One region of the Geomonas terrae genome, then DNA from elsewhere that is predicted to be linked to it. Evidence: riboswitches for the same ligand, from Rfam matches in the RefSeq annotation. Region 1 holds a riboswitch; the other holds the start of a gene.
The links. A riboswitch is a leader RNA that binds a small molecule or an ion and turns the genes downstream of it on or off. The one in region 1 is predicted to bind molybdenum cofactor.

Region 2: another riboswitch for molybdenum cofactor. It lies ahead of E4633_RS07740 (molybdopterin molybdotransferase MoeA); the one in region 1 lies ahead of E4633_RS17535 (aldehyde ferredoxin oxidoreductase family protein).

Annotation. Positions count from the first base shown of each region.
Region 1 covers NZ_SRSC01000004.1:452,703-459,797, forward strand. The annotation lists gene moaA (GTP 3',8-cyclase MoaA) at 1-627, opposite strand, end outside; gene E4633_RS17530 (iron-containing alcohol dehydrogenase) at 1,117-2,280, shown strand; molybdenum cofactor riboswitch at 2,427-2,548, shown strand; gene E4633_RS17535 (aldehyde ferredoxin oxidoreductase family protein) at 2,590-4,320, shown strand; gene E4633_RS17540 (MoaD/ThiS family protein) at 4,390-4,614, shown strand; gene E4633_RS17545 (HesA/MoeB/ThiF family protein) at 4,616-5,467, shown strand; gene E4633_RS17550 (molybdopterin molybdotransferase MoeA) at 5,580-6,821, shown strand.
Region 2 covers NZ_SRSC01000002.1:93,744-100,838, forward strand. The annotation lists gene E4633_RS07720 (acetate kinase) at 1-573, shown strand, start outside; gene pta (phosphate acetyltransferase) at 680-1,681, opposite strand; gene mog (molybdopterin adenylyltransferase) at 1,772-2,269, opposite strand; gene moaC (cyclic pyranopterin monophosphate synthase MoaC) at 2,302-2,778, opposite strand; gene E4633_RS07740 (molybdopterin molybdotransferase MoeA) at 2,780-3,991, opposite strand; molybdenum cofactor riboswitch at 4,056-4,177, opposite strand; gene moaA (GTP 3',8-cyclase MoaA) at 4,512-5,492, shown strand; gene E4633_RS07750 (MOSC domain-containing protein) at 5,508-5,936, shown strand; gene E4633_RS07755 (cache domain-containing protein) at 5,946-7,095, opposite strand, start outside.

The sequences.
Region 1 (7,095 bases):
GATCTCGCTCCCGGGCATGCTCTGGGCGCCCCAGCTCTCGTCCTGCAGGGTCGGCATGTACTCTATGAAACGCACCGTGAACGGGTGGTCCAGGGTAAGGGCGGCGAAGTCCAGGATCTCCTGGTCGTTCACCCCGCGCATCACCACCATGTTGATCTTCAAGGGCCCGAAGCCCGCCTCCTGCGCCGCAGCAATCCCCGAGAGAACCCGGTACAGATCGGCACCACGGGTGATCCTGGCAAAGGTCTCCGCCCTCAGCGAATCTAGGCTTATGTTGAGCCTGGCGACACCTGCCTGCCTGAGCGGCTGGGCGAGTTCGTCGAGGAGGAGCCCGTTCGTGGTGACCACCAGTTCCTTGAGTCCCGGGATTGACGAGAGGCGACCGAGAAAATCGACGATGCCTCTTCTGACCAGCGGCTCCCCGCCGGTCACCCTTATCTTCTCTATCCCCTGCGCGACGCAGGCAGCGGCCGCCCGGTAAAGCTCCTCGTAGCTCAGCATCTCTTTATGCCCGAGCTTCGCCACCCCCTGCGCCGGCATGCAATAGCTGCAGCGCATGTTGCAACGGTCGGTGACCGAGAGTCTCAAGTAGTTGATCCGCCTGCCGTAGGTATCGATCAGTGCCATGCCGCATCCCCCTGTGAAACACGCCTCGCCGTATACAAGGCAATATCGGTACCAACTGTTCCACTTCGGCGCAAAAAGGCGCGCCCGGCACTAATGAGGCGGTAAGTAAGATGGTGAATACACAACAAACGAACCAATTTTTGGGATTTTGAATTCAACAGGCGGGCACGGCGGGGATCATCGGTTTAGCGATCAAAACGGACGTTCCACAAAAGCGCAAACGCTCCATTATGGAACGTCGCAACTGTTCGATTTCAGAACGCAACCTTTGGGCTAGTGCAGGTTAATGTAAACAAAGGATTCGTTAAGTATACGGTATCCTATGAAAATTGTTCGGTCTGGCAAAAAATTGCGTTTACAGTGAATTCTGGTACGCCCCTTGCGAAAGCGTAGAAAACCGTTTTAGGAAAGTGTATGCAACACCGCACGAATCTTAAAATAATCAAACCCGGTGCAAATAGCCCGGAAAAACAACAGGGGGAAAGAAAAATGGCATTAGGAGAACAGACTTACGGCTTCTTCATTCCGACGGTTTCGCTGATGGGTATCGGTTCCGCTAAGGAAACCGGTGAGCAGGTGAAGGCACTGGGCGCATCCAAGGCCCTCATCGTAACCGACAAAGGTCTTTCGGCTATGGGCGTTGCCGACAAGATCAAGGAGCAGGTGGAAGCCACCGGCGTAAAGGCCATCATCTTCGACGGCGCCGAGCCGAATCCGACCGACATCAACGTTCACGACGGCGTGAAGGTGTACCAGGAAAACGGTTGCGACGCGATCATCTCCCTGGGCGGCGGTTCCTCCCATGACTGTGCCAAGGGCGTTGGCCTCGTCATCGGCAACGGCGGCAACATCCGCGACTTCGAAGGCATCAACAAGTCCACCAAGCCGATGCCGGCATTCGTCGCCATCAACACCACCGCCGGCACCGCTTCCGAAATGACCCGCTTCTGCATCATCACCAACACCGACACCCACGTAAAGATGGCCATCGTCGACTGGCGCTGCACTCCGAACATCGCCATCAACGACCCGCTGCTCATGGTCGGCAAGCCGGCCGCTCTGACCGCTGCTACCGGCATGGACGCCCTCACCCACGCGGTTGAGGCATACGTCTCCACCATCGCCACCCCGATCACCGACGCATGCGCCATCAAGGCCATCGAACTGATCGCCAAGTACCTCTCCAAGGCTGTCGCCAACGGCGAAGACCTCGAGGCACGCGACAAGATGGCTTACGCCGAGTACCTGGCCGGCATGGCGTTCAACAACGCTTCGCTTGGCTACGTTCACTCCATGGCGCACCAGCTGGGCGGCTTCTACAACCTGCCGCACGGCGTCTGCAACGCCATCCTGCTGCCGGCCGTCAGCCAGTACAACCTGATCGCCTGCCCCGAGCGTTTCGCCGACGTCGCAAAAGCACTGGGCGAGAACGTCGACGGCCTCTCCGTGACCGAAGCCGGCCAGAAGGCGATCGACAGGATCCGCAGCCTCTCCGCTTCCATCGGCATCCCGACCGGCCTCAAGGCCCTCAACGTGAAGGAAGAGGACCTCTCGATCATGGCGGAAAACGCAAAAAAGGACGCTTGCCAGTTCACCAACCCGCGCAAAGCGACCCTTGAGCAGGTCATCCAGATCTTCAAGGATGCAATGTAATAACGCTGCAGCATGATCCCCGCCCCCGGAGGGGGAGGGTTAGGGAGGGGGGATTTCCTGGCTCCCCCCCTCCCGACCTCCCCCCTCCGGGGGAAGGGGCTATACCACACCACCCAACAGATGCGTAAGCGGTGTCGGGTCAGTCTGGCATCAAAAATCTCCGAGCCGTGTCGAGCCTAAAAGGGACCTCCCCTCATGGCTCCAGGCCAACGGGTTGCCCTGGAAACGGTGCAGCCTCCCTCTTGGAAAGGAGTCCCGGCTGACGTCAAGCAGCCGGTAGAACAATTTAAATTAGGGAGCTTGAAAAGCATGGATAAGATTTTTCGCGTCAACATGACCGACCTCACCACCAAGATCGAAGAAGTTCCGGCAGCCTGGGCAGGCCTCGGCGGCCGCAGCCTCACCTCCACCATCGTCTCCGCCGAAGTACCGCCGACCTGCCACGCGCTTTCCGCCGAGAACAAGCTGGTGTTCGCACCCGGCCTTCTGACCGGCACCCCGGCAGCCAACTCCGGCCGCCTCTCCGCAGGCGCCAAGAGCCCGCTCACCGGCGGCATCAAGGAGTCCAACGCCGGCGGCACCGCGGCACAGATGCTGGCGAAACTCGGCATCAAGGCCCTCATCATCGAAGGCGCCCCGAAGGGTGACGCCTGGTATAACCTGGCCGTCGGCGTGAACGGCGTCACCATCAGCGAAGAGAAGGAACTGCTGGGCCTTGGCAACTTCGCCGTCATCGACGCAGTCGAGGCGCGTCTGGGCAAGAAGACCGGCGTCCTCACCATCGGCCCGGCCGGTGAGCTGAAGATGACCGCCGCCAACATCTCCGTCAAGGACCCGGACAGCAAGATCCGCAGCCACGGCCGTGGCGGCCTGGGCGCAGTCATGGGCTCCAAGCAGATCAAGTTCATCTCCATCGACGGCGAAGGCGCCCCGGGCGTGAAGATCGCCGACCCCGAGAAATTCAAGATCGCCGCCAGGACGTTCTCCAAGGCCATTCTCGAGCACCCGGTCTCCGGCGAGGGTCTGCCGACCTACGGCACCAACGTCCTCGTGAACATCCTGAACGAGGCCGGCGGTCTCCCGACGAGAAACTTCACCACCGGCCAGTTCAAGGATCACGACAAGATCTCCGGTGAGACCATGTACGACACCATCGTAGCGCGCGGCGGCAAGCCCAAGCACGGCTGCCACGCCGGCTGCATCATCCAGTGCTCGCAGGTCTACCACGACAAGGATGGGAAGTACGTCACCTCCGGCTTCGAGTACGAGACCATCTGGGGCCTGGGTGCCGACTGCTGCATCGACAACCTGGACGACATCGCCCGCGCCGACAACCTGATGGACGACATCGGGATCGACTCCATTGAGACCGCCGTCATGTTCGGCGTAGCCATGGAAGCCGGCATCCTCAACTGGGGCGACTCCAAAGAGATGCTGCGTCTTTTGACCGACGAGATCGGCAAGGGGACCGCCCTCGGCCGCATCCTTGGCGGCGGCGCAGGCTCCGTGGGCCGCACCTACGGCGTGACCCGCGTACCGGTCGTCAAGAACCAGGCGATCCCGGCCTACGATCCGCGCTCCGTCAAGGGGATCGGCGTCACCTACGCCACCTCCACCATGGGCGCCGACCACACCTCCGGTTACACCATCGCCACCAACATCCTGAACGTAGGCGGCTACGTCGACCCGCTCAAGAAGGACGGCCAGGTCGAGCTCTCCCGCAACCTGCAGATCGCGACCGCCGCGGTCGACTCGACCGGTATGTGCATCTTCGTCGCCTTCCCGGCGCTGGACATCCCGGAGTGCCTCCCGGCCCTGATCGACATGATCAACGCCCGTTTCGGCATCGCCCTCACCGGCGACGACGTCACCAACCTGGGCAAGTACGTCCTGAAGACCGAGCGCGAGTTCAACCAGAAAGCCGGTCTCTCCAACGTCCATGACCGCCTCCCGGACTTCTTCAAGAACGAGCCGGTAGCGCCGCACAACGCGGTGTGGGACTTCACCGACGAGGAACTCGACGAGTTCTGGAACTTCTAGAAGCAGCCAACGCCCGGCGTGACGAAGGTCACGCCGGGTTTTTCCGTTTGAACCACGATCAGGTGCCTCATGCAGATAACTCTCAAACTTTTCGCCACTTTCAGAAACGGCAGGTTCAAGGTGGCCGAACAGGAACTCGCCGAAGGAACCGAGGTGCGGGCCGTGGTGCTCTCTTTGGGTCTCACCGAAGAGGAGATCGGCATCGTGATGCTGAACGGCCGACACGGCGAACTGGACAGCAAGCTCGCCCACGGCGACACCCTTTCGCTCTTTCCCCTGGTCGGAGGAGGCTGACATGCATAACGCCCTCGTCTTTTTGAAGGAACAGACCAAGGACGGCCTGCTTTCCTGGCGCGCCCAGGACACCACCGCGAAACTCTTCGACATAAGCCACGCCGCGGTGGAGTGGCTCGCCCTGCAAAACGGCATCCTTCCGGCCCGCTACCAGCGCAACAGGAGCATGATCGGTGTCGAAGACCAGTTGCGCCTGTTCCAAAGCCGCGTCGCCGTGATCGGCTGCGGCGGCCTGGGCGGCTACGTCCTCGAAGAGTTGGCGCGTCTCGGCGTCGGTCAGATCGTCGCCATCGACCCGGACATCTTCGAGGAGCACAACCTGAACCGGCAGATCCTCTCAACGCCGGCGTCCCTTGGCCAGCCGAAGGTGGCGGTCGCGGCGGAACGGCTTGCCCAGGTGAATCCGGCCGTCACGGTGACCCCCATCGAGGACGCCTTCTGCCTGACCAACGGCTTCGAACTCCTTGCAGGGGTAAGCATCGCGGTCGACGCCCTGGACAGCATCCCCTACCGCCTGCAGCTGGCCGAGGTATGCACACTGGCCGGAATTCCCATGGTGCACGGCGCCATCGGCGGGTGGTACGGGCACGTGGCCACACAGTTCCCCGGAGAGACCACGGTGCAGAACATCTACCGGCATTGGGTGGCCGGCAAGGGGATCGAGCAGCAGCTCGGCAACCCCTCCTTCACGCCGGCCGTGGTGGCGAGCCTCGAGGTCGCCGAGGTCTGCAAGGTCCTGCTCGGCAAGGGAGAGCCATTGAGAAACCGCAAGCTATCCATCGACCTCCTGGAAATGGAAATGCACGAGATATCGTACGCCGAGGTCCCGGTGAAGCTGGTGAACGCGGCGTAAAGAAACAAAGAACCTCCCCCTCCCGCAAGGGTAGGGGCTTGGCCACAAAGATCGTGGCTGCAATTAACTACCGGCGCCACGACGGCGCCAGACAGCACCGAGGAGGTGCACCATGCCAAGCTTTGAAGAAGCGCGCGGCATCATACTGGCCCACGTGAAGCCCCTTGGAGAGGAAACAGTTCCGCTGATGGACGCCTTCGGGCGTCTGGTGAGCCGAGACATCATCGCCCCCTGGGACCTGCCGCTTTACGACAACTCCGCCATGGACGGCTTCGCCGTGCACGCCGCGGATTGCACCTCAGCCCCCACCCGCCTGAACATCACCGGCTTTCTACCCGCCGGGGGCGACGTCGCCGCCATGGTCGAGCCCGGATGCGCGGTGCGCATCATGACCGGAGCTCCCATCCCCCCCGGCTGCAACGCCGTAGTACCCATCGAGGAAGCGGAAGTGGACGGAGACCATGTGGTGATCAGCCACAAGGTGCTCCCCCGGCAGCATGTGCGCGTGAGAGGCGGCGACGTGGGCGCAGGCGCGCCGGTCCTCGCCGAAGGAACCGGGATTCGTCCGGCCGAGGTCGGCATGCTAGCCGCGATGGGACAGGCGCTGGTGCCGGTGTACCGCAAGGCACGGATCGCCATACTTTCCACCGGAGATGAACTGATCGAACTGGGCGAGCGCCCGGTTTCCGGCAAGGTGATCAACTCCAATGCACTGTCGCTGGCCGCGGCGGTGCGCGAGGCGGGGGCCGAACCGGTGCTGGTCGGTATCGCACGCGACAACGTGGAAAGCCACCGGGAGAAGATGCTGCAGGCGCTATGCTGCGACGCCCTGATCACCTCGGCCGGCGTTTCCGCCGGGGACCGGGATCTGGTGCGCGAGGTCGCCGCCGGACTTGGGGCCGAGGAGCTTTTCTGGAAGATCGGCATGAAGCCCGGCGGTCCCACCGCCTTCTCGACCTGGCAGGGAAAGCCGATCTTCTCGCTTCCAGGCAACCCGGTCTCCACCATGGTAACCTTCGAGCTTTTGGTGAAGCCCGCCCTCTTGAAGATGATGGGGCACCGCAAGGTGGTCCCCCCGTTCGTGAAGGGAATTCTCGCCGAGGACGCCCACAAGAAACCCGGTAAGCTGCACTTCATCCGGGTGACGGTGAAGAAGCGTCACGGCAGGCACGTCGCCTACTGTGCCGGAGAGCAGCACACGGCGATCCTCAGCACCATGACCAGGTGCGACGCGCTCGCCGCCCTCCCCTGCGACGCAACCTTCATCCCGGCCGGCAGCGAAGTGGATCTTGCCCTGCTGCGGGAGGTGGACTTGGTCAGCGAGTGCGAGGCGGCCGTCGGCTACCTGCACTGAAGCTGAAAGGGTAATAATAATAATTAATTTGGTATATTTTTCTTCCCGAATATGCGATATAGTGCATCGTATCGTTTTGGGAGGTGAAATATGAACGAGTTGCTGATTCTGGTAGGTATTGTGGTCGTCTGGGTGGCGCTGCAGCGTTTCATCCTGCCCCGGATGGGGATTGCGACCTGAATGTCGCCGGCATGCACCCCTGGTCAGGGGAAGAAGAAAAAAGAAGAAAGCGAGCAGGAAGGATAAGAAAGGGCGCCGGTAAAACCGAGCGCCC
Region 2 (7,095 bases), on a different contig from region 1:
CCGCTTGAAGGCGCCATGATGGGTACCCGCTGTGGTGACATCGACCCGGCCATCCCGGCGTTCATGATGCAGAAGGAGAACCTCTCCGCCAAGGAGATCGATTCCATCCTGAACAAGAAGAGTGGCGTCATCGGCATCACCGGGCGTTTCACCGACCGTCGCGACGTCATCGAAAACGCGAATGCCGGGGACCGTCTCTGTTCGCTCGCTCTGGACATCGAAGCGTACCGCCTGAAGAAGTACATCGGCTCCTACATGGCCGTAGTCGGGAGGCTCGACGCCGTGGTGTTCACCGCCGGGGTAGGGGAGATGGGTGCGCCGATCAGGGCGCGGGCCCTGTCCGGGCTTGATCATCTGGGAATCGTCCTGGATCCCGAGAGAAACGCCTCCGCCATGACCAGGAAGCGCGAGACACTCATTACCACCGACGACTCGAGGGTGAAGGTGTACGTCATCCCGACCGACGAGGAGCTCGTCTTCACCGAGGATGTCGCGGCGATTCTGGACGGCACCTACACCGACCATATGAGCTTCGAGTACAGCTTCTCGAAGTCTGATTTCGTGAGGAAGTAGCGGCGCGGTCAGGCAAAGACAGTAAAAAGGCCGGCGGGATGATCTCCCGCCGGCCTTTTTGTTTTTTAAACGCGACTGGTCCTACTGGTCCGACTGCGGGCTGCTGCTAGCCCTGCGCCTGCACCGCGGTGATCGCGGTGACGTCGACGATGTCCTGCACGGAGCAGCCGCGGGAGAGGTCGTTGACCGGCTTCGCGAGCCCCTGGATCACAGGCCCGATGGCCTTCGCGCCTGCCAAACGCTCAACGAGCTTGTACGCGATGTTACCGGCATCGAGGTCGGGGAATACCAATACGTTGGCCTTACCGGCGACACCGCTCCCCGGTGCTTTCTTAGCGCCCACGGCAGGGATCAGGGCGGCGTCCGCCTGCAGTTCGCCGTCGACGGAGAGTTCCGGATCCATCCCCTTGGCGATTTCCAGCGCCTTCAGCACCTTGTCGGCATCCGGGTGGCTTGCGCTCCCCTTGGTGGAGAAGGAGAGCATGGCGACGCGGGCCGGCACGTCGAGGAACGACTTGCAGTTCCTCGCGGTGGCAATGGCGATCTCGGCGAGGGCCTGGGCGTCGGGGTTAGGGTTCACCGCGCAGTCGGCGAAGAGGATCACGCCGTTTTCCCCGAAGTTGGGGGTCTGGGTGGCCATGAGGAAGAACGAGGAGACGGTCTTGATGCCGGGGGCGGGACCTACGGTCTGGAAGGCGGCACGGAGCACGTCGCCGGTGGTTCCGGTTGCACCGGCCACCTCGCCGTCGGCGTCTCCTTCACGCACCATCATGCCGGCAAAGTACAGGTTGTCGTCGGCGGTCAGCAACTGCTGGGCCTGCTGGGGGGTAAGGCCTTTTGCTTTCCTCAGTTCCACGAGTTTCCCGACGTAGGTGTCGAGCTTGGGAGATGTGGCGGGATCCACGATCTCGACGCCGGAGAGGTTCACACCCTTGGCGGCCGCCGCCGCAAGCACTGCCTCGGGCTTTCCAAGTAACACGATTTTCGCCAAACCCTGTTCCACGATCTGCTGGGCGGCGAAAAGCATCCTCTCGTCATAGCTCTCCGGCAAGACCACCGTCCTAAGGTTAGATTTTGCCTTCTCGTGAATCTGCTTTACCAACGGCATGTTTTCCCCTCCGTAAGTGTATTATAAAACCGTGTTAGGATATATAACCCAGCGTGAGGGATCGGTCAACAGAAAAGCCCGATTGCGGGGCTAGCCAGGCATGGGAGTGCCGCATTCCTCCGGGTCACCCTGCAGCTTGGCAACCGCGTGCGGCACCGCGGCCCAGACGAAGCCGATGTTCTCGGTTGCGCCCTTGGGGCTTCCGGGAAGGTTGATGATCAGGGTGTTTTTCCTGATGCCGGCGACGGCACGGGAGATGATGGCGTGCGGGGTCTTCTTGAGGCTTTCCATGCGCATGACCTCGCCAAAGCCCGGGAGGAGGCGGTCCACCACGCGTTCGGTCGCCTCCGGGGTGACGTCGCGCGGGGAAACGCCGGTCCCGCCGGTAGTGAGGATCAAGTCGTAAGCGCCGCTGTCGGACCACTCAACGAGCTTCTCCGAGATGAGGGCGGCCTCGTCGGGGATCACTTCGGTGCAGGTGACGCTGACGCCGCGCTCTTCGAGCCAGCTCTTCAGTGCCGGGCCGCTGCCGTCGGCGCGCTCCCCGGTAGAACAGCGGTCGCTGAGGGTGAGGATGGCTGCTTTCATGGTGCTGATTCTCCTTTTTCTGGCCCGGCCGGCTACGCCTCGCGCTTGTAGACGCCGCTCTTGCCGCCTTCCTTGTAGTGCAGCTTCACGTCGGAGATGACGATCCCCTTGTCGCTCCCCTTGCACATGTCGTACACGGTGAGGGCTGCGATCGTGGCCGCGGTCATCGCCTCCATTTCTACGCCGGTCCGCTCGAAGGCGCGCACCGTCGCCATGACGCCGATGGTCCCCTCGGTCTCGTTCACCTCGAACTCTATGGCCACATGGTGGATGGCAAGCGGGTGGGAAAGGGGGATCAGGTCCGGGGTCTTCTTGGCTCCGGCGATGCCCGAGAGCCGCGCGACCCCCAGAACGTCACCCTTGGCCATCCTGCCGGAGACGATGGACTGCACCGTCTCGGGCTTGAGTGTCAATACGGCTCCCGCTACCGCGGTGCGCATGGTCGGGGTCTTCTGGCTCACGTCCACCATGATGGCGTTGCCTCTGGCGTCGAAATGGTTGAATGACATGCTATACCTCCAGTTCCAGGGTCGGGTCGAGCAGATGCAGGTCCACTTCCTCGCCGGCGGCAAATTCGGTCCGATCGGCGGGAAGCAGGGCGAGGGCGTTGCAGCGCAGCATGGTCTTCAATATGCCGGTGTTCTGGTCGCCTGAGGTGCTGGCGACGTAGCGGCCGTTTTCCAGGGTCACGTGCACGCGCAGGAAGTTAAGCTTCCCTGCCTTCTTGCGGGCACCCTCCTTGAGCACGCCGCTTACGGTGCGCCGGAATACCTTCTCGTGTCCCATCATCCGCAAAAGGGCAGGGCGGGCGAACTCCTCGAAGGTGATCATGGTGGAAACGGGGTTGCCGGGAAGCGAGAATACCGGGACGCTGCCCTTCATGCCGAAGGCGGTCGGGCCGCCCGGCTTGATGCCCGGCTTCCAGAATTTCTCCTCCACGCCGAGCTCGGCTGAGACCTCGCGCACGAGATCCCTATCGCCCGCGGAGACACCGGCGGAGGTGATCAGGACGTCCGCCTTCAGCCCCTCGTCAAGAAGCGCCCGGTGGCTCTCCCGGTCGTCACGCGCGATCCCCAAGATCACGGGCTCGGCGCCGCAGAGCTTGATCGCGGTGGCGAGCGCGAGGGTGTTGCTGTTCACGATCTGGCTCGCGGTCGGTTCGGTACCGACGTCGACGAGTTCGTCGCCGGTGGAGAGGATGGCGACACGCACCCTGCGGTACACCGGGACGAGCACCGCGGAGAACGACGCGAGAAGGCTCACCTGGGGCGGACCTATCAGCGTCCCTTTCGTGATGACGGTGTCACCGCTTGCGACATCCTCACCCTTGAAGCGGATATGGTCGTGTTTTTTAACCTGCTGCAGCAGCTTGACCGACTCGGCGGTCGCCTCGGTCTCCTCTATGGGGACCACGGCGTCGGCACCGGGGGGGATCGGGGCTCCGGTCATGATCCTCGCGGCACAGCCGGGTGCAATCGCCTCGTCGGAGCTTACGCCGGCGGGGATGTAGTCGGTCACCTTGAGTACGGTGCCGATGGCGCAGTCCGCGCTTCTTACCGCGAAGCCGTCCATGGCGGAATTGTCCCAGCGCGGCATGTCCTTCGGGGCGACGTAATCCTCGGCGAGAACGCGCCCGGCGGCCTCGAGAAGAAGGACCTTTTCCACCCCGGCCGGGGTGACATGGTCAACGACCATCCGTCTGGCCTGCTCGTAGTTTGTCATCGTTACCTCGTCATGATTGATAAAGAAAAAGGCCCGATTCCCATGAAAGGAAAGGGCCCCCTGCGCGCAAGCGGTGGCTTTCTCCTTTCCATAAGGGAGGCGGTGCCGTTTCCGGCAACACCCGTCGGCCGCGGCACCGTGGGGAAGCTCCCTTTAGACGGCCGTGGCTCGGAGACAGATCTGCTTATTCTGGTTTCCATAGCATATTCCCGGGAAAATAAACAATTATTTTGCCTTAAGCGTCCGTCTCCCTGGTGTGGCTGGCTGCGCGGCGGCGGGTGGTAAGTGTATGACATCGCATGCTTTTCTGCACGATGCTCACGGCGTCGGTATGCCAGTATACTTTTTCACGCCCTTTTTACTGGTGGGGCTTATCCCTCATTAAATGGGTTGATTTCCGTTCGACAAACAGAGTATGGTTTTGATCGTGTCCCTGCATTTGCACGGGGCGGACCCGATGTTGCACCGGGGCCCCCGTGTCCGGGACGTCGCGCAAACAGCCAAAGCATCAAGGGAAAATATGTCGCTCATCGATACCTACGGCAGGCGCATCAACTACCTGCGTCTTTCTGTGACGGACCGCTGCAACCTGCGCTGCAGCTACTGCATGCCCGAAGAGGGGGTGGAGAAGCTCGGCCACTGCGATGTGCTCTCCTACGAGGATCTGCTCCGCATCTCGGCCGAGGCGGTCGCCGCCGGGATCGAGAAGATCCGGGTTACCGGCGGCGAGCCGCTGGTCCGAAAAGGGATCCTCGACTTCCTCGCGCGGATAGCCGCCCTCCCGGGGCTCAAGGAACTCGTGCTCACCACGAACGGCCTTCTTTTGAAGGAGATGGCACAGGGGCTAAAGGACGCCGGGGTGCAGCGCCTGAACATCAGCCTTGACTCGCTAAAACCCGAGACCTTCGCGGCGATCACCCGCGGCGGCGAGCTGCAGCGCGTGCTGGATGGGATCGATGAGGCGGAGCGGGTCGGCTTCCCGCCGCACAAGATCAACGTGGTGGTGATGCGCGGGGTGAACGACGACGAGATCCTCGACTTCGCCGAGCTGACCCTGAAGCGCCCCTACGCGGTCCGTTTCATCGAGTACATGCCCACCTGCGGCGACGCGGATTGGCGAGATCTTACCGTACCCGGCGCCGAGATAAGGGAGCGCATCGCGCAGAGGTACACCATCGAGGAGGGGGGGAGCACCGAACGCTCCGGCCCCGCCAGGAACTTCCGGATCAAGGGGGCGCCCGGTTCCCTGGGGATCATCACCGCCATGACCGGGCACTTCTGCGAGGGGTGCAACCGGCTGCGGGTGACCGCCGCCGGGGTTGCCAAGGGATGCCTTTTCTCCGGCTCCGGCGTGGATCTGAAGCCGGTACTTGCCACGGGTGACCCCGAGCTTTTGCGCCAGGAGATCCAGCGCATCGTCGCTGCGAAGCCGGGGCGCCACGAGGTGACCGACGAGGGTGTCGAAACGAAACCATTTGCCATGTCCCGTGTCGGGGGCTAGCCACAAGGAGATAACATGATCGGAAAGGTTGTCGCGGTTAACATCAGCACCAACAAAGGGGAGAGGAAGACCCCGGTACCCGAGGTAACCCTGCGCGAGGAGCACGGCATCGTGGGGGACGGTCACGCCGGCGACTGGCACCGCCAGATCAGCCTGCTGGCCCAGGAGAGCATCGCCAAGATGCAGGCGCTCGGGCTGGACGTGAAGGAGGGGGATTTCGCCGAGAACATCACCACCGAGGGGGTGGACCTCGTGAGCCTCCCGATCGGTGCGAAGATCGAACTCGGGGAGACGCTCCTCGAGGTGACCCAGATCGGCAAGGAATGTCACACCCGCTGCGCCATCTACTACCAGGCCGGAGACTGCGTCATGCCCAAGGAGGGGATCTTCGCCAGGGTGCTGAAGGGCGGGGTGGTGAGACCGGGGGACCCGGTGGTGGTGTAAGGGGCTCGGTTAACGTTCGCAGGGGAGCAGCACGGTGAAACTGCTCCCCTGACCGGGGATGCTCTCCACGTCGATGCAGCCGCCATGCTCCCTGATGATGCCGTAACTCACCGACAGCCCCAGCCCGGTCCCGTTCGACTTGGTGGTGTAAAAGGGGTTGAATACCTGCCTCAGATTCTCCAGTGCGATGCCGACTCCGGTATCGGATATCTTCACCTCGTAGTGATCCCCACTCCCGACCGGCGCGCTCCTGATGCCGAGCACTCCCCCCTGCGGCATCGCCTGGACCGCGTTCAGAATCAGGTTGGTGAAGACCTGGCGCAACTGGTCGCCATCGCCTTCCACGACCGCCATATCCTCCGCGTAAAGCTCGATCACCTCTATCTTCTCCAGGGAAACCTGGTGCCCGATCTGCCCCACGATCTCGTGCAGAAGCTCGTTCAACCGCACGCTGCCGTGCTCCATCTGCTCGCGCCTCGCGAACTTCAACAGGTTCGAAACGATGCGCTCGACCCTCTTCACCTGCTGGAAGATGGTGTCCACCTCCTCGCGGTTCGGGGCTCCCTCGTCGATGGTGAGCTGCAACAGTTCCGTGTTGCCGCGGATGATCGCCATCGGGTTGTTGATCTCGTGGGCGACCCCTGCGGCCAGCTCGCCGATCGCGGCCAGCTTCTCGACGCGCAGAAGCTCCTCACGCGTCTGCACGAGGAGCCGGTTCTTCTCCTCCAACTCCGCGGTTCTTTGCTGCACCTTTTCCTCGAGGTTGCGGTTCAACTCGATGATGCTGTTCTCGCGCTCGCCAAGGGAGCGGCTCATGTCGTTGAAGCGCCCTGCCAGGTCGCCGATCTCATCCCGGGAATCGATGCTGCTTTTCACGTCCCGCTCGCCGGCGGCCACGCGCCGGGTGAGCAGCTCAAGCTCCTTGATCGGCTGGGCGAGCTTCTTGCCGAGAAAAGCCGACATGGAGACGCCGGTCAGTCCGCTCAGCAGGAGGACGAAGCTCAGGAGCACCGCCATGTCGGTCTTCACCGCCGAATAGTGGCTCTCGAGCATGCCGACGTAGAGGGCGCCGATCGGGACCCCCTGCAGCGACAGGATCGGCTCGTAGGCGGTCAGGTACCAGTCGTTGACGACGAACGCCCTTCCCACCCACTTGGTC